DNA from 3 places in the Bradyrhizobium sp. SZCCHNRI3043 genome. Region 3 is predicted to be linked to each of the others. Evidence: predicted binding sites of a transcription regulator. Region 3 holds the regulator's gene; each other region holds the start of a gene.
The links. Region 3 encodes HrcA, which represses chaperone genes, less so after heat shock. Its sites were predicted from a motif close to GTTAGCACTCNCNNNNNGNGAGTGCTAAC; they were not measured.
Positions count from the first base shown of each region.

Region 1: the regulator HrcA is predicted to act here: its motif matches at 2,446-2,474, upstream of groES (co-chaperone GroES).
Region 2: the regulator HrcA is predicted to act here: its motif matches at 2,890-2,918, upstream of groES (co-chaperone GroES).

Region 1 covers NZ_JAUHID010000001.1:482,394-488,804, reverse strand. Annotated here, with positions in the region: gene QX124_RS02300 (L,D-transpeptidase) at 1-507, opposite strand, end outside; gene QX124_RS02295 (protein phosphatase CheZ) at 815-1,594, shown strand; gene QX124_RS02290 (hypothetical protein) at 1,736-2,242, opposite strand; gene groES (co-chaperone GroES) at 2,574-2,870, shown strand; gene groL (chaperonin GroEL) at 2,992-4,635, shown strand; gene QX124_RS02275 (hypothetical protein) at 4,776-5,966, shown strand; gene QX124_RS02270 (META domain-containing protein) at 6,296-6,411, opposite strand, start outside.
Region 2 covers NZ_JAUHID010000012.1:129,791-136,201, forward strand. Annotated here, with positions in the region: gene QX124_RS22415 (2OG-Fe(II) oxygenase) at 1-479, shown strand, start outside; gene groL (chaperonin GroEL) at 803-2,443, opposite strand; gene groES (co-chaperone GroES) at 2,532-2,846, opposite strand; gene QX124_RS22430 (usg protein) at 3,226-3,510, shown strand; gene QX124_RS22435 (cupin domain-containing protein) at 3,698-4,276, shown strand; gene QX124_RS22440 (acyltransferase family protein) at 4,498-6,411, shown strand, end outside.
Region 3 covers NZ_JAUHID010000016.1:55,968-62,378, reverse strand. Annotated here, with positions in the region: gene dnaK (molecular chaperone DnaK) at 1-406, opposite strand, end outside; gene QX124_RS25190 (hypothetical protein) at 827-2,335, shown strand; gene QX124_RS25185 (hypothetical protein) at 2,544-3,479, shown strand; gene grpE (nucleotide exchange factor GrpE) at 3,645-4,265, opposite strand; gene hrcA (heat-inducible transcriptional repressor HrcA) at 4,398-5,486, opposite strand; gene rph (ribonuclease PH) at 5,671-6,384, shown strand; gene rdgB (RdgB/HAM1 family non-canonical purine NTP pyrophosphatase) at 6,381-6,411, shown strand, end outside.

The DNA.
Region 1 (6,411 bases), on a different contig from region 3:
CGACCAGGTGAAGCCGGGGCGACCGACGCCGATGCCATAGCGGAGCGCCCTGCCCTCGCCCTGGACCAGATAGAGGAACTTGTTCGGCGTATCGATGACGATCGTGCCCGGCCGTTCTTTGCCGTCATAGTCAACGATCTGTTTCTCGTATTTCGGGTCGAGTGGCCGCTGCGTCTGCTCATAGGCCTCCTCATCCGGCAATCCCTGCTGCGGGACCATGCCCGGCGCCAGCCGCTGCGGCTCGTAGTAGGACGGCTGCTGCTGGTACATCGGCTGTCCCGGCGGAGGCGCGCCGCGGCCGCCTTGCGGATCCCCGAACAGGAATTCGATGAAGCCGCCGCCCATGCGCGAGCGTTCGACATAGGCGGTGCGCACCGGCGCGGACTGCTGCGGCGGGCCGCTATAGATCACGGTCGGCTGCTGAAATCCCTGGGCTGCGGCGCGGCCCAGACCTGCATGGAAAACGCATGCGCCGGCCAGCAGCGCTGCGGATACTGATTTGAACATCGACGTACTCTGTACTGTTTCGTCTGAAGACTGTTCATCGCGCGAGGCAAATGCGCCGCCGCGTATCGTCAATAAAGAGCAAAACCCGATCGCTTTGGTAAACGCGGGAGGCGCCGGGATTCACCATCGCTGCATACGTCGGCGGTTTTGATCGCTAGCGTTTATTTTGCGTGAAGGCCGGCGGAGCATGGTTAATCGTTGACGCACGATGCACGCCAGCGTTGCTCAACGGCGGTTCCTGGCGTGAACGCGATGTTAAATAGCCTTTGCGTAGAACTGATCCGAGCAAAAGGTCAGGGATACTATCATGGCTGTTCGCAAGCGTTTCCGTATCGAAGAAGCAATCGTCGGCCATATGCCGGAGCCTGAATTCGTGGGCGGCGAGATCGGCCCCAACCACAAGGAAATCATGGACGAGCTCCGCGCGATCCGCTCCCAGATGGCCAATGCGATCCGCAGCGGCGGCAGCAACACGGCGAACGCCGCCATCGAAGAGTCCGCCGCACGCGAGGTCGCCGAAGCGCGCGCGCTGCTCGAGACCTATCGTGCCCAGATCGAGCAGTGCGAAAAGCTCAAGGTCGAGCTCGACCTGATCCACGACGCGATCAACCGCACCAAGGGCGAGATCGCGACCCTCCATGCCAAGAGCTTCAACGGCGAGGAGATGGCCAAGGTCAACGGCGAGCTCGGCGCGGTCGTCGGCGGCACCGAGCAGGCGACGCAGCAGATCCTCGAAGCCGCGGAGGCGATCGACCAGGCCGCCAGCGCGCTGTCCAAGGTGGACTCGGCCGACCAGCAGAAGATCCTGAGCGAAGAGATCCAGGAGCGGGTGGTCTCGATCTTCGAGGCCTGCAACTTCCAGGACCTGACCGGCCAGCGCATCAACAAGGTCATGACCACGATGAAGTTCATCGAGCACCACATCGTGGTGATGATGGACATCTGGGGCGGCGTCGACGCCATCAAGGCGCATACGCCGCCGATCGTCGACCACCGCGAGGGCGACGCCCGGCTGCTGAACGGCCCGAAGGCGGAAGGCGACGTCGGCCACGCCTCGCAGGACGACATCGACGCAATGTTCAACTGAGCTCATCCTGCCTGACCGGCGGCCACGCCGGCCAGGGACGGCACCGAGCAGCACCAAGCAAAACGCCGGCGCTTTCACCGGCGTTTTTTCGTTTGGCTTTTGGGTGTGGCCGGGGCTTGTCGCGAGGGCTTCGCCCGGATCTCAGGCGCGCGGTCCGCAGCGGACGTAGACCATCGTCTGGTAACGGGTCGCCGCATCCTTGTCGACGAAGCGGGTGATCAGCACACGGCCGTCAAAGGAGACGACCTCGCGGTCCTGCTCGCCGCCGGGCGGTCCGGCCGGGCCGATGTAGTTCTTGCCGCTGGCCGAGCCCTTCAGGCGCAGCTCCTGGGGAGTCGCCTGGTCGGCCAGATGCATCACGACACCGCCGGACGTGCCCGCCCCGATAACATAGGGCTGTTTGCACTGCGCCAACGCCATCTTCTCGGTGCGCGGACGGTCGTTGGGGTTGTTGTAAGCGGCGAGGCCCCATTTGCCGACGAGATCCTCGGGGCGGATCGTCGCCGGAACCTCGGGCTCGACCGGCGCCTCGGTCTGCATGGGGGGCGACGGCGATAGGCTGAAGCCCGTGCACGCTCCCAGAAGCATCGTGAGCGCCGACGCGATCGCGAGATTGGCAACCGGCCGCGCGCACCGTGAACTCGTCATGGCATCCCCTTAGGAACAAGATCGTGGCTGCCCCGTCCGGCAACCAAACCCAAAACGCTCGTCAGAGCAATGACGTCGGATGACGACGCCGCTCCACTAACATGTCTGGCCCGGGACAACATCCCCTAACAGCCTCAAGAACGGCTTAACTGCCGGCCGTTGCTTGACAGGAACAGCCGCAAGCCATATTTCCCCGAGCGGTCTTTAGCACTCGGAGGGCGCGATTGCTAAGGCTGCGAGCCAGTTGGCGCCAAGTGGGCGTCAAATGTGGCCGCATTCAGATTTCCTCCGACAGCAACAACTTATCCAAGCACCCCAAAAGGGATCCGTCATGGCCAAATCGAAGTTTCGTCCCCTGCACGACCGCGTCGTGGTTAAGCGCATCGACGCCGAAGAGAAGACCAAGGGCGGCATCATCATTCCCGACAGCGCCAAGGAAAAGCCCTCGCAGGGCGAAGTCGTCGCCGTCGGCCCGGGCGGCCGTGATGAGAGCGGCAAGCTGATCCCGATCGACGTCAAGGTCGGCGACCGCGTGCTGTTCGGCAAGTGGTCCGGAACCGAGGTCAAGCTGGACGGCGAGGAGCTCCTGATCATGAAGGAGTCCGACATCATGGGCGTCGTCGCCTGATCCCGACCTGCCGGGGGCGGCGATCAGCCGCCCCGGGCGAAAATGCTCTGCAACCTCGTTCCGGCGACAGACGGGCGATCACGCCCCTCGCCGTCGAGGTCTACTCCAGGAGAATTTTGAAATGGCAGCCAAGGACGTCAAATTCGCCGGCGACGCACGCGACCGCATGCTGCGCGGCGTCGACATTCTCGCCAACGCCGTCAAGGTGACGCTCGGCCCGAAGGGCCGCAACGTCGTCATCGAGAAGAGCTTCGGCGCTCCGCGCATCACCAAGGACGGCGTCACCGTCGCCAAGGAGATCGAGCTGGAGGACAAGTTCGAGAACATGGGCGCGCAGATGCTGCGCGAGGTCGCCTCCAAGACCAACGACACCGCCGGTGACGGCACCACCACCGCGACCGTGCTGGCCCAGGCCATCGTGCGCGAGGGCGCCAAGGCGGTTGCCGCCGGCATGAACCCGATGGATCTCAAGCGCGGCATCGACATCGCGGTGGCCGCCGTGATCAAGGACATCGAGAAGCGCGCCAAGCCTGTCGCCTCGTCCTCCGAGGTCGCCCAGGTCGGCACCATCTCCGCCAATGGCGACGCCGCGATCGGCAAGATGATCGCCCAGGCGATGCAGAAGGTCGGCAACGAGGGCGTCATCACGGTCGAGGAGAACAAGTCGCTCGATACCGAGGTCGACATCGTCGAAGGCATGAAGTTCGACCGCGGCTATCTCTCGCCCTACTTCGTCACCAACGCCGAGAAGATGACCGCCGAGCTCGACGACGTCTACGTGCTCTTGCACGAGAAGAAGCTGTCGGGCCTGCAGGCCATGCTGCCGGTGCTCGAAGCCGTGGTGCAGTCGGGCCGCCCGCTGCTGATCATCGCCGAGGACGTCGAGGGCGAGGCGCTGGCAACGCTGGTCGTCAACCGCCTGCGCGGCGGCCTCAAGGTTGCCGCCGTCAAGGCGCCGGGCTTCGGTGATCGCCGCAAGGCGATGCTCGAGGACATCGCGATCCTGACCGGCGGTCAGCTGATCTCGGAAGACCTCGGCATGAAGCTCGAGAACGTCACGATCAAGATGCTTGGCCGCGCCAAGAAGGTCGTGATCGACAAGGAGAACACCACGATCGTCAACGGCGCCGGCAAGAAGGCCGACATCGAGGCGCGCGTCGGCCAGATCAAGGCGCAGATCGAGGAGACCACCTCGGACTACGACCGCGAGAAGCTGCAGGAGCGGCTGGCCAAGCTCGCCGGCGGCGTCGCGGTGATCCGCGTCGGCGGTGCGACCGAGATCGAGGTCAAGGAGAAGAAGGACCGCGTCGAGGACGCCCTCAACGCGACCCGCGCCGCGGTGCAGGAAGGCATCGTCCCCGGCGGCGGCGTGGCGCTGCTGCGCGCCAAGAAGGCGGTCGGCCGCATCACCAACGCCAATTCGGACGTCCAGGCCGGCATCAACATCGTGCTGAAGGCGCTCGAGGCTCCGATCCGCCAGATCTCCGAGAACGCCGGCGTCGAGGGCTCGATCGTGGTCGGCAAGATCCTGGACGAGAAGTCCGAGACCTTCGGCTTCGACGCCCAGACCGAGGACTATGTCGACATGGTCGCCAAGGGCATCATCGACCCGGCCAAGGTGGTCCGCACCGCGCTGCAGGACGCCTCGTCGGTCGCCGGCCTCCTGGTCACCACCGAGGCCATGGTCGCCGAGCTGCCGAAGGACGCAGCTCCCGCGATGCCGGCCGGCGGCGGCATGGGTGGCATGGGCGGGATGGGCTTCTGAGCCCGCGCCCCTCACCAACACTTCAGGAAGGCCGCCTCCGGGCGGCCTTCTTTTTGGCCGAGTGTCCGCGCCCGGGGGTGCAGCGATCGCAAATCGGCGCTACAGCTTAAGGCCGATTCTGCCCCCACAAGGATTTTCAGATGCGCGCGATTTTGCTTGCGCTGGCCGTGATTGCAGCGGCCGCGCCGGAACTCGGTTGGGCCCAGAGCAAGAGCGGGACCAAGGCCCCCGCCAATGAGACGCGGTATTTCACCGCGATCGACGGCCTGATGGACGGCAATGCCGACGTGATCCTGAAGGAGACGCGCCAGGGCAAGACCGTCACCGCCGCCACGCTCGACGTCTGCTATCCCGTCGCAAAGAATTCGGATCGCAAGGACCGCTTCGTGGTCAGCCTCACCGTCAATGGCCAGACCTTGACCGGTGCGACCCAGAGCAACGGCGCCAAGGAGCCGGTCACGGTGAAGCTGAATCGCAAGCCGACCGGCGACACGTTCGAGTTCCGCGGACAGATCGCGATCGGCAAGACCGTCACCGAGGTGGCGTCGACCGACAATTCCGACGTCAGCGAGAAAGAGTTCCAGGAGAGCCAGTCGAGCGACGACGGCATCAGCGCCCAGCCGAAGGACTTCACCGACGTCTCGCCCGAGGCGGTCTCGGTTCGGCTCAAGCTCGACGCGGTGACCGACTTCCTCAAGAGCCTGAAGGGCGAGAACGTCGAAGTTTCGCTGTCGAGCCTCATCGTGAGCTGCGACGCACTGCGCGCGGGCGAGCAGACCATCAGCATGACCGTCGACCCCGAACGAGCCGGCGCACTGATCGCGAAGGCGCGGACCATGAACGGCGTCGTCACCGCCGGCTGGACCGCCGGCACGGTCGAGATGGACCGCACCATCCGCTTTGCGGCGGCCGACTGGCGCGACGGTGACAAGATCAACAAGGACAAGCTGGCGGGCGCCATCTCCGACGTGCTGGCCAAGACCTACAATGCCAGGCCGACGAGTGCGGCGTGGAATCCGGTCAGCGGCAAGCTGAAGCTGACGTTGAAGCGGCCGAGCCAGCTGATGCCGGCGCTCGAGCTGACCGACGTCATCGAGGTCACCGGCCTCGTCTCGGCGGACAAGCCGGGCGGCGCGGACGCGCTGATGCTGTGGATCAGCAGCCCGACGACGACCACCGTCGACGAGACCTCGGCCGCCAAGCTGATCCTGTCGGACGAATCGTCAGGCGACGAGGAAAGCGATACCCGCGACGACGGCGGTGCCATCGACGAGCTGGCGAAGGCCTTCAAGGCCAAGCGCTGGGATGCGGACAACTCCGTCTGGAAGTAAGGCGACGGCAGGCGCCGCGATCTCAGATGCCACCCTCCCCTGGAGGGGGAGGGTCGATCGCACGCGAAGCGGGCGAGCGGGGTGGGGTGACGCCGCGGGCACCGGTGCACGTGGAGAGATCACCCCACCCCGCCTCCCATTCGCTGCGCTCATGAGAGGCGCCCCTCCCCCTCCAGGGGAGGGTGGCAGCGGGGCTGACCTCAAAGCTGCGTGCTCCGGAATCGCGAACGTGCATGAAGCGGGACCAGGTGCCGGACCATGACAGCGAGGTCCACATGCCGATATATCGATGTGACCAAGACTAGGACTTTCGATACGGCCGTCTCGGCTCAATTGGTGTTGAGCCGGAAGCGCAGCGTCTTCGGTCCGATGAAGATGATCAGGTCGCCCTGACGCTTCCAGTTCGTCGCCGCGCTCAGCGCCGCGATCAGCTCGTCATCGGCTT
Region 2 (6,411 bases), on a different contig from region 3:
AGATGGGCTTCGAGGAGGCGACGTTGTTCGCGCCGCGCAGCGTCAAGGACTATCGCAACAACGATCGCGTCATCGTCGACGATACCGAGCGCGCGCAAGGGCTCTATCAGCGGCTCGCCGGCCATCTCGCACCGTCGTTCCAGCATCGCTGGCAGCCGGTCGGGCTGAACGAGCGGCTGCGGCTGTATCGCTATGATGTCGGACAGAAGTTCGAATGGCATCGCGACTGCCATTTCGAGCGTGACGATGGCGAGCGCAGCCAGTTCACCTTCATGATCTATCTGAACGATGATTTCGAAGGTGGCACGACGTCGTTCTGCGACGACACCGGCCTGATGCCGGATGGTCCGTTGCGCATCACGCCGGAGAAGGGCATGGCGCTGCTGTTCCATCACCCGATCATGCATCGCGGCGATCCCGTGACGAGGCGGCGCAAATACGTGCTGCGGACGGACGTGATGTATCGGCGGAGCAGGTGAGGGGGCGCGTCGCACAAGGCGCGCGCTCTCCGTTCGTCACTCCGGGGCGCGCGTAGCGCGAGCCCGGAATCCACAGGCCGTCGCATGGTGCGAGGTGCTTGTGGCGTCTGTCTTCGACCAACCACCGCTCGGGCTATGGATTCGGGGCTCATTCGCGCTGCTCCAAAATGGCTTCGCCATTTTGCGCTTGAACGTCCCGGAATGACGGCGGAGAGGAGTTTAGCGACGAAGCCCGCATGAGCTCCGGCGACATTCGGGCCCCGGCGCAACAAAAAGGGCGCGGCTTTCGCCGCGCCCTTCGTATCTCTTGAGGAGGCTGGACCTTAGAAGTCCATGCCGCCCATGCCGCCGCCCGGAGGCATCGCCGGGCCGCCGGCGTTCTTCTTCGGCAGCTCGGCGACCATGGCTTCGGTCGTGATCAGCAGCGCAGCCACGGAGGCGGCGTTCTGGATCGCGGCGCGAACCACCTTGGTCGGGTCGATGATGCCCTTGGAGACCAGGTTGCCGTACTCGCCGGTCTGGCTGTCGAAGCCATAGGCGTACTGGTCCTTCTCCAGGATCTTGCCGACGATGACCGAGCCGTCCTCGCCCGCGTTGATCGCGATCTGGCGGGCCGGGGCGGAGAGCGCCTTGCGGACGATCTCGATGCCGGTCTTCTGGTCGTCGTTCTTGGTGCGCAGGCCCTTGAGCTGCTCGGAAGCACGCAGCAGGGCGACGCCGCCGCCCGGCAGGATGCCTTCCTCGACAGCCGCGCGGGTCGCATGCATCGCGTCATCGACGCGATCCTTGCGCTCCTTGACCTCGACCTCGGTCGCGCCGCCGACGCGGATCACCGCGACGCCGCCCGCGAGCTTGGCCAGACGCTCCTGCAGCTTCTCACGGTCGTAGTCCGAGGTGGTCTCCTCGATCTGCGCCTTGATCTGCTGAACGCGCGCCTCGATGTCGGCCTTCTTGCCGGCGCCGTTGACGATCGTGGTGTTCTCCTTGTCGATCATCACCTTCTTGGCGCGGCCGAGCATGGAGAGGTTGACGTTCTCGAGCTTGATGCCGAGGTCTTCCGAGATCGCCTGACCGCCGGTCAGGATCGCGATGTCCTGCAGCATGGCCTTGCGGCGATCGCCGAAGCCCGGCGCCTTGACGGCGGCGACCTTCAGGCCGCCACGCAGGCGGTTGACGACCAGGGTGGCGAGCGCCTCGCCCTCGACGTCCTCGGCGACGATGACCAGCGGCTTGCCGGTCTGCACCACGGCCTCGAGCAGCGGCAGCAGCTCGTTCAGCGACGACAGCTTCTTCTCGTTGATCAGGATGTAGGCGTCATCCATCTCGACGCGCATCTTGTCGGCGTTGGTGACGAAGTAGGGCGAGATGTAGCCGCGGTCGAACTGCATGCCCTCGACCACGTCGAGCTCGGTCTCGAGCGACTTGGCTTCCTCGACGGTGATGACACCCTCGTTGCCGACCTTCTTCATGGCGTCGGCCAGGAACTTGCCGATTTCGGCGTCGCCGTTGGCGGAGATGGTGCCGACCTGGGCGATCTCGTCGTTCGACGTGACCTTCTTGGAGTTCTTGACGAGATCGGCGACGACCGCCTCGACCGCGAGGTCGATGCCGCGCTTCAGATCCATCGGGTTCATGCCGGCGGCAACCGCCTTGGCGCCTTCGCGCACGATGGCCTGGGCCAGCACGGTCGCGGTGGTGGTGCCGTCGCCGGCCGCGTCAGCGGACTTGGAGGCGACTTCGCGCACCATCTGTGCGCCCATGTTCTCGAACTTGTCGTCGAGCTCGATCTCCTTGGCGACGGTGACGCCGTCCTTGGTGATGCGGGGAGCGCCGAACGACTTGTCGAGGACGACGTTGCGGCCCTTCGGGCCGAGCGTGACCTTGACGGCATTGGCGAGGATGTCCACGCCGCGCAGCATGCGATCGCGGGCGTCGACGCCGAACTTAACGTCTTTTGCTGACATATTGGGTTTCCCTGAGTTGAATTGGTCGTCTCACCCTGGGCAGGGCGCCCGCAGGCGCTCCTCAGGGTGAGCGTTGAGCGGGTTGGGCTTAGGCGGCCTTCTTCTTCGACGCGGTGTCGGTGAGCACGCCCATGATGTCGCTTTCCTTCATGATCAGCAGCTCCTGGCCGTCGATCTTGACCTCGGTGCCCGACCACTTGCCGAACAGCACGCGATCACCGACCTGGACGTCGAGCGGGACCAGCTTGCCGCTCTCGTCGCGGGCGCCCGGGCCCACCGCGATCACTTCGCCCTGCGAGGGCTTCTCCTTGGCCGAGTCGGGGATGATGATGCCGCCAGCGGTCTTCTCTTCGGCGTCGATGCGCTTGACCACGACGCGGTCGTGAAGCGGACGGAAAGCCATACAGTCCTCCTAAGCTATTGAGGCGATTGTCAGTTTCTGGAATTTTGGCAGTCGGTGCCGGCGAGTGCCAGCACGTGGGCTGGATTTAGGGGAGAGCATTCAGCCGGACAAGGGCTTGTAGCAGAAAAATTAGCAGTCAACTGCGGGCTCTGCCAAAGCGTTCCGATAGCGTTAACAAGAGCGGAACGAACCATGAAACCCCGTATTAGCACCTGGGCTAAGTGGCTGCTAATGCAGCATTTTTCAACATGTCGTTAAACATTTAAGCTTGAGATGGGTTGAGGACATGCGTCACATTTCTTGGCAGTGAGCGCATCTTTGCCGGGTGGCTCGATCCCGGTTGCCACACCGGACATGCGCTCCAGAAACGGAGGTTGGCATGGTGTCGAAGGTTGAGGTTTCCGAGGACTTTCGGAAACAGGTGCTGGGTTACGGGCTGACGACCGCGCAGATCCTGTATCGGATGCCGGATCACCGCTCGCTGCTGCAGACCTACGTCTGGCAGAACTACGACCTGTTTCCGAAATTCCCCGCGCTGCAGGACTTCCTGGCGTTCTGGCAGGAGAAGATCGAGGGCCCCTTGTACTCGGTCACGGTGGCGCATTCCAAGCTGATCAAGCCGGCCGAGCTGCGCGCCGTCGACGGCATCTTCCGGCTGCATTGAGGCCGACGCGTAGCCCGGATGAGCGAAGCGATATCCGGGTTCAACGCGGACGCGCGTGAGTCCCCGGATGTCGTTTCGCTCATCCGGGTTAGGCGCTGCCTCGGCCCTGTTGAGGTCGTCGATCGGTCGACCCGCAAAGCGGCAGGTTGTGCTATCCTCGCGTGCGAGGACACGCAGGGAGAGCGCCATGGCCAAGAAGAGCCGCACCGCCAAATCAGCATCACGCGCCGCCGCAAAAGCCGCGCCGCGAAAAACCGCAAAGACAAAGCCGACGGCGAAGACCGCCTTCGCGGCGCCCGCCAAGCCGGGTAGGGTGGCGAAACCCTCGGCGCGCAAGGCGCTCGCGAGCAAGGGGCGACCAGCGCCGGCGCCGCGCCGGCGCAAACAGAAGGTCGCCATCAGCCATCACCGCGAGGAGGACTTCAAGGCCGACGGCCTGCGCGCCTATGCGCATTACCGCGACCTCGGCATCGCCGACGCGACTCACGGGCTGGCGCGCGCGCATGTCATCCGCATGCTGCCGCCATGCAATCCGCAGGAAGTCTCCAAGCTGCACACCCATGCGGTCGACTTCCAGATGGTCTATGTGCTCAAGGGCTGGGTGAAGAGCTACCTCGAAGGCGTCGGCGAGACGCTGATGCAGGAGGGCAGCTGCTGGACCCAGCCGCCGAAGATCCGGCACATGATCCTCGACTATTCCGACGACGTCGAGCTGCTGGAAGTGATCCTGCCGGCCGACTTCAAAACCGTCGAACTGTCGACGTAAAGCCGACAGAAATGGATGGAAACATTCGCGTGCGATGGACGGCGGTCCCATCGCGCGTGTGTGTTGACATCCGGTCTCGCGTCACTGGGACGGATGGGCCGGCGACGAATCCGTAAGAGGTGTTCGCCGCGGGCTTGCGTAAAGGCGTACCCGTCCCGTTGCCGCGCTTCGTCGTCCAGTTCGCTCCCACGATCCCGCGCGCGCCTCGCACGCGCGCATCGATGCAGCCCCGCATCGCCAACGCGGGCGCCGGTTCGGCTCCAGGTGCCGCCCATCGCGAGGACATCGACTGGCTGCGCGCCATCGCGGTCCTCTCCGTTGTCGCATTCCATTTCGAGGCGCCGGCGATCTTCGGCGGCTTCGTCGGCGTCGACATCTTCTTCGTCATCTCCGGCTACCTGATCACCGGCATCATTGCCGCGGAGATGGCGGCGGGCCGCTTTTCGTTCGCGCAATTCTACGAGCGACGGGTGCGGCGGCTGCTGCCGGCGCTCTACGCCATGGTGGCGTTCGCGGCGATCCCGGCGTCGCAGGACATGCTGGGCTCCGAGCGCGCCGAGTTCTTCCGTTCCGCGGCCGCCGTCGTCACCTTCACCTCGAACATCTTCTTCTGGCAGCAGTCCGGCTATTTCGACCACGCCGCGGTCGAGAAGCCGCTGCTGCACACCTGGTCGCTCGCCGTCGAGGAGCAGTTCTATCTGGTACTGCCCGTCGTGGTCTGGGCCGTGTTGCTGATAGCGCGCGGGCGACGGCTGGCGCTGCCGGTCACGCTGGCGCTGCTGGCTGCCGGCTCGTTCGCGCTCGGTCTGCTGCTGATGCGAGGCGGCGCGTCCGCGAGCGCATTCTTCCTCAGCCCGCCGCGCGCCTGGGAATTCCTGCTCGGCAGCCTGGTCGCGATATCCGGCCTTCCCGCACCGCGGCCGGGTCTCGCCCAGCGCGGCGCCCGCGCGCTGTCGCTGCTGCTGATGGCGGTGCCGATTCTGGCACTGCGCCCGGGACCGGGCTTTCCCGGCGTCGACGCGCTGGCGCCATGCCTTGGCGCGGCGCTGTTCCTGTGGAGCGGCGTCGGCGTTGCCAATGTGCCGCGTAGCCTGTTGTCACCGCTCGGCGTAGCGGCATTCTTCGGCCGCATCTCCTATTCGCTGTATCTGTGGCACTGGCCGCTGTTCGCCTTCGCGCGCTTCGCCAAGCCCGGCCTGGCGCTCGACGGCTGGGAGCGGGCGGCGTTGTTCGCCCTCACGGTCGCGGTCGCCACGCTGTCCTGGCGCTTCATCGAGCAACCGTTCCGCAATCGCCAGCTCGCAGCGACCCCGCGCGCGGCCTTCGGCCTTGCGGCGCTGGCGAGCCTGGTGCTGCTGGCCGGCAGCGGCGTCGGCCTGCTCCGCGCCGGCGTCGTGTCGGACGCCGACCGCGCGGCGCAGCGGCTGGACGCCTACAACGCCTACGACATGAAGCCGGTCTATCGCTATGGCACCTGCTTCACGACGCCCGACGGACGCGTGCCCGGGGATTGTCTCCGTCCGGTGACCGGCAAGACCAACGTGCTGCTGTGGGGCGACAGCTTTGCGGCCCACTACTATCACGGCCTCGCCGCGAGCACCGATCCGCAGGCCGTCAACGTCATGCAGGCGAGCCAGCCGACCTGCATGCCGACCTTCAGCGCGGAGACGCAGGGGATCGCGGCCTGCCGCGCCCTGGCAAGCCAGATGCGCGACTATTTCGTGACGGCGCGGCCCGATCTCGTGGTGATGTCGGCGGACTGGCTCGAGAACGCCCGCCCGCCGCGCTTTGCCGGTATGGTGCGCGATCTCAGGCTGACGCTGGCGCGTCTCAGCGAGGCCGGCATTCCGGTGGTGCTGCTCGGTCCCTCCGTGCAATTCCGGGCGCGGCTGCCCTCGATGCTGGCGCGCGCCACCTTGCGCGGCATGGCGCCGGATCCCGTTGCGTTCGTCCGGTCCGACATCTTTGCGCTGGATCAGGCGATGCAGGCGGCGCTGTCGACGAGCGAAGGCCTGTCCTACATCTCGATCCTGTCGGCGGTCTGCGAGAACGGCCGCTGTCCGCTCACGGTCGGCGACGTCCCGCTGTCGTTCGATCATGCGCATCTCACGGCGGAGGGCTCCCAGCTCGTGATG
Region 3 (6,411 bases):
CGACCTTCTGGCCGAGATGGGCTTCCGCGGTCTCCTTCATCTTCTGCAGGATGAAGGCGGAGACCTGCGAGGGCGAATAGGTCTTGCCGTCGGCCTCGACCCAGGCGTCGCCGTTGCCGGCTTTGACGATCTTGTAGGGGACGAGCTTCTTGTCCTTCTCGACCATCGGGTCGTCGTAGCGGCGGCCGATCAGTCGCTTGACCGCGAAGAAGGTGCGCTCGGGGTTGGTCACGGCCTGGCGCTTGGCCGGCTGGCCGACCAGGCGTTCGCCATCGTCACTGAACGCGACGATCGACGGCGTCGTGCGCATGCCCTCGGCGTTCTCGATGACTTTCGACGATTTGCCGTCCATGACGGCCACGCACGAATTCGTGGTGCCGAGATCGATCCCGATGACCTTTCCCATGGTCTCATATTCCTTCTTTTTGCGGCAGGTTGGGTGGGGCCCTGACGGCGCCCCCATCCAAAACCCCCTCAGATCAAATGCTCGCGATATTGCGACGATGAGCGTCATATAGGAGGGGGGGACTGGCCCGCAAGGACCGGACCAGGGGTTCGACCCAACGAAAATCACGGCCGTCGCCGAACGACCTCATGGAGACATCAGAGCGGCCCATCGGAATTGGCGGCGACGCGAAACGGCGGCTCGGACCGGAGGCGACTGCGCGAATCCACCTGCCGGCACGTCGAATGGCCCCGTGCGAAATAGGAGGTGCGGTCGCGGGCAAGTGCGACAAATCCGGTACCGCTGATCTGCCCCAATGACCGAAATGCGTTGTTAACCCACGGGCCCTAGCCTGCCGCACTCCTGGGACGGGAATGAGGCATGGTCATCGACTCCGATTGGAGCTTTCCGCAGCGCGCGCGCGAAGCCGGCCAAGCCACGTTCCCGGGACTGCTGATCTGCGCCATCGTGGTTGCAGCGGCGTGGCTGCGGTACGTCCTTCCCCTCAATGTCGATGTCAGCTGGTGGCTCCTCGTCGGCGAGCGCATGCTCGATGGACAGCGGCTCTACGTCGACATCCTCGAGACCAACCCGCCGATGGCTGGGTCGGTCTATCTGCTGGCCGTCGCGCTGGCGCGTGCGATCCATCTCAGGCCCGAGCTGGCGACGAATATCCTGATCTTCGTGCTGACCGCGGCATCCCTGACGCTGGTATGGCTGGTGCTGCGGACATCGGCCCTGCGCCATCGCCTCGCCGACGGCAGGCTGGCGGGGTGGACGACCGCCCTGCTTCTGATCGCGCCGATGTATGATTTCGGCCAGCGGGAACATCTGGCCCTGATCACGATATTGCCGGCGATCGCGGTGTACATCCTGCGCGCCAGGCGCGAGCGGGTGGCCCCGGCGGCCATGCTCATCGCCGGGCTCAGTGCCGGCCTCACGATGAGCTTCAAGCCTTATTTCGCCTTCAGCGTCGGCTTCTGCATACTCGCCGCCGCGGCTCAGGCGCGCGACTGGCGCGTGCTGTTCGCGCTGGAGAACTGGATCGCCGCGGCCCTGGTGCTGATCAACGCGGCGTGCATCTACCTGTTCTTTCCCGAATATTTCACGGTCATCTATCCGCTGGTCCGCGACGTCTATCTGCTTCTGAAGGCGCCCGTGCCGACCATCCTCGTGACCCTGCCGATGGGCCTGTGGCTGGCTGCAGCAGTCATCATCCTCATTCTTCAGCGCACGCAGCACGAGCGCGACGCCGCATCGTTCACCACATTGGCCGCATCACTCGGGTTCCTGGTGTCATTCGTCGCGCAGCAAAAGGGCTGGGGCTACCATGCCTATCCGATGGTGGCGCTGGCGCTGCTTGCCGCCGGCCTTGCCGTGTCGGCGATCGACGCCAGCCGCGACGCGCGACGCTGGCCGCGTGTCGCCACCGCTCTCGCCGGCGCCGTGCTCTTCGTGCAGACCTGCTTCTGGTTCAATGGTAGTGTCGACGTCCAGCAGATCGAAGCCCAGGTGGCCCGGCTCGGGCCGCGCCCGAGCATGCTGGTGCTCAGCGCGGCGGCGGTCATCGGGCACCCCATGGTGCGGACCCTTGATGGCACCTGGATCTCGCGCCAGGAGGCGTTCTGGGTCCGGGAAATCGTTCGCCGGTCGCAACAAGACGGAACCATCGATTCACAAACTGCGCAGAGGCTCGCGCCCTATGTGGAACGTGAACGCGCCGGGATCATCGCCGACTTCCGGAGGCAACCGCCCGACGTCGTCCTGATCGACAATCAGAACAGCGACTGGGGCGACTGGGCGCGTTCCGACCCCGAGATCAGGGCTCTGCTCGCGCCCTATGTGCTGGTGCAGACCGTCGATGGCGTCGAAATCCTGAAGCGCGGCTAGCACGGCACCGCCATCAGCCCGCCTTTCGAGGCGAAATGACCTGGGAAATGCGACCCGTAGGGCGCGCTGATCGCCGCAGGCGATCAAAACCGCGCGCCCGGCCTGTTGCGGGGGGCGCAAAGCCGCTAAAAGCGTGCCGCCGAAGACCACGCTGGCGAGGACCCCCGACCGCCTCGGCGCGAGGCCTCGGTCAACGAGGCAATGTTTGATGATGATCGTTCGATTCTTCGCCGCGGCTACCCTGCTGATGTCGCTGCTGCACTCCGCCATGGCCGCCGAAGCCATATTTCCGCCCGGCGTCCGCATCGGGCTCGCGCCGCTGGTAGGGCTCGCCAAGGCCAAGACGTTTTCCGGCTTCGAAACCGAGGACCAGAGCGTCAAGGTGCTGCTGACCGAACTGCCGGCGGCCGCCTATGGCGAGGTGAAGAATGCGTTTACCGCCAATCCCGCCGGGACCGGCAACGTCAAGCCGGAGAGCATCGAGACCGCCGCCGGCACCGCCTACTACACGGTTGAGAACGGTCGGGATGGCGCCACGCCGGTGCGGCGCTACTCGATGATCCTGCCCGGCAACGGCTTCTCCGGCTACGTGGCCGTGCAGATCCCGGAGACCGCGAGCCGGATCTACACCGACGATGCCGTGCGTCAGATGTTCGCCTCCGCCGTCGTCCGCAAGGACGTTCCCGTCGACGAGCAGCTCGCGATGATGCCGTTCAAGGTGACCGAGCTCTCCGGGTTCAAAACCATCCGCACGCTCGGGCCGGGTGCCTTGATCCTGGCCGACGGCGAAGAGGACAAGGGCTTCGAAGCCGCGCCCTTCGTGGTGATCGGGCTCGTGGCCGGGGTGGCCCCGGAGGCGGGCGACCGCGCGCGTGTCGCCCAGCAGGCGGCCACCACCATTCCGGGCGTCCGCGAAGCGCGCATCACGATGTCCGAGCCGATCCGCATCGACGGCCAGCCGGCCTACGAGACCCGGCTCGAAGCCACCAGCGGCAAGGACAATACGCCGGTGACCGTGGTGCAATGGCTGCGCTTCGGCGGGCCGAATACGCTGCGGATCATCGGCAGCGCGCCGCGCGATCAGTGGTCGGTAGCCTTCCCGCGCTTCCGCGCCGTCCGCGACGGCATCCAGCCGAGAGGCTAAGCCCAACTCGGTATCCGGACGCCGCGGTCTCATCGGCCGCGGTCCACTTGCCGCGACACGAACTACAAACTCGCGCCGACAAACAAGAAGCCACGGGCATCACCGCCCGTGGCTTCTTCGTTGGACTGACAGGACGGCAGGAGAAGGCCTGCCTAATGCTCGCCGTCACGCGGCGCTGTTCGACTGATCGTTGCTCGGCGCGGGCGCCGCCTTCGCGCCACCCTTGGACACGCCGACCAGCGCGGGACGCAGGATGCGCTCGCCGATCATGAAGCCGGCCTGCACGACCTGCACCACGGTGCCCGACGGCACCGACGAATCCGGGACCTCGTACATCGCCTGCTGGAAGTTGGGGTCGAACTTCTGTCCCGTCGGATCGAACTTCTTGACGCCGTTCTTCTCCAGCGTGTTGAGCAGCGAGCGCTCGGTGAGCTCGACGCCCTCGATCAACGATTTGAGGCCTGCATCGGCATTGGCGCGTGTCTCGGCCGGCACGGCATCGAGCGCGCGCTGCAGATTGTCGGCGATGTCGAGCACGTCGCGCGCGAAGCCGGTGATGCCGTACATGCGTGCATCGGCGACTTCACGGGCCGTCCGCTTGCGCAGGTTCTCCATCTCCGCCAGCGTGCGCAGCATCTTGTCGCGCGCGTCGGCCGCCTCCTTGGCAAGGGCCTCGGCCGAGCCGGTCTCAGGATCGTCGGGCATGATGTAGGGCTTGGAGACGACGGGTTCGCTGGCCTGCGCCGGGTTTTCCGGATCATTCTTGTGCAGGTCGGGATCGGTCATGGACAGACTCGCAAGTTCGGCTGACGGGTTTGGGGGATATGGGGCGGGATATCGTGCTTTGGGCGTCGAAAATCAAGCGCAGCCTGACCATCGCGCCCGGAGGCGCTGTCCGCGGGTTAACCAACTCACGCGTCAGCCGCCCAGCAGCCGGCTGACCAGACGCGCGGCATAATCGACCGTCGGAATCACCCGGGCATAGTTGAGCCGGGTCGGACCGATGACGCCGAGCACGCCGACGATGCGACCCGTGGCGTCCGAATAGGGCGACACGATCGTCGACGAGCCCGACAGCGAGAACAGCTTGTTCTCCGAGCCGATGAAGATGCGGACACCTTCCGCGCTCTCTGCCCGTCCGAGCAGATCGACGACGCCGCGCTTGGTCTCGAGATCGTCGAACAGCCGCCGCACGCGCTCGAGATCTTCGAGCGCATGCAGGTCCTCGAGCAGGTTGGCATGGCCGCGCACGATGAGCTGCCGCTCGTCGCTGTCCCCTCCGGACCAGCTCGCGACACCGGCGGCGATCACCTTCTGCGTCAGCAGGTCGAGCTCGGCGCGATCATGCGCCAGCGCCGTCTCGAGCTCGAGCCGTGCTTCCGCCAGCGTCCGGCCTCTGATGCGGGCATTGAGGAAATTCGACGCCTCGGTCAGCGCCGAGGATGGCACGCCCGGCGGCAGAACCAGAACCCGGTTCTCGACCTGCCCGTCCTCGCCCACCAGCACGACCAGCGCACGCTCGGGCTCGAGCCTGACGAACTCGATGTGCTTCAGCCGGGTGTTGGATTTGGCGGTCAGAACCACGGCAGCGGCACGGGTCAGACCCGACAGCCGGGTCAGCGCCTCGTCCAGGGCGGCCTCGACCGATTGCGCCCGCCCGACCGCGGCGAGCTGGCTCTGGATCGATTGCTGCTCAGCCTCGGTCATGTCGCCGACCTGCATCAGGGCATCGACGAAGAAACGCAGGCCGGCCTCGGTCGGCAGCCGGCCGGCCGAGGTGTGCGGCGCGTAGATCAGGCCGAGCTGCTCGAGATCGGCCATGACGTTGCGCACCGAGGCCGGCGACAGCGGAACCGCGATCAGCCGCGAAATGTTGCGCGAGCCGACCGGCTCGCCGGTCGCCAGATAGCTTTCGACGATCTGCCGGAAGATCTCGCGCGAGCGCTCGTTGAGCTGCGCCAGACCGGCCGGCGGTGTCATCAGGTTGATCGGATCGTGGTGGGCCACCAGATGCTCTCCTCGCAGCTGCCTATAATGTGTCCATGCGGCGGCTCGGTGGCAAGCCGGTCGTCGCGCGCTCTCGGGCGCGACGAGGCCATGATAAACCCTTGATAAGCCCTTGCCGCTGCCGGTCGCGGCTCCTACAAGGCCGGTCAAAGTCGGTCTTTCGCGCGCTTTCACGGAGAGAATCATGCGGCCGAGCCGCCGTGCACCGGATGAACTGCGGGCCGTGAGCCTGGAACGCGGCGTCGTCAAATACGCCGAGGGCTCCTGCCTGGTGAAGTTCGGCGACACCCATGTGCTGGTCACCGCCACGCTGGAGGACCGGCTGCCGCCCTGGCTCAAGGGCCAGGGACGCGGCTGGATCACGGCCGAATACGGCATGCTGCCGCGCGCCACGCTGGAACGGACCCGGCGCGAGGCCTCCGCCGGCAAGCAGACCGGTCGCACCGTCGAGATCCAGCGTCTGATCGGCCGCTCGCTGCGCACCGCGATCGACCTGGAAGCGCTCGGCGAGCGCCAGATCACAGTCGATTGCGACGTGCTGCAGGCCGACGGCGGCACGCGCACGGCGTCGATCACCGGCGCCTGGGTGGCGCTGGCCGACTGCATCAAGTGGATGAAGTCGCGCAACATGATCAAGACCGAGGTGCTGCGCGCCAACGTCGCCGCGATCTCCTGCGGCATCTACAACGGCACGCCAGTGCTGGATCTCGACTACGCCGAGGATTCCGAGGCGGAGACCGACGCCAATTTCGTCATGACCGGCGACGGCCGCATCATCGAGGTGCAGGGCACGGCGGAGAAGACGCCGTTCACCGAGGCCGAGCTCCTGGCGCTGATGGCACTGGCCCGCAAGGGCGTGGCGCGACTGGTCGACCTGCAGAAGATGGCGGTCGCGTGAGTAGCGGTCATCGCAAGCTCACCGGGC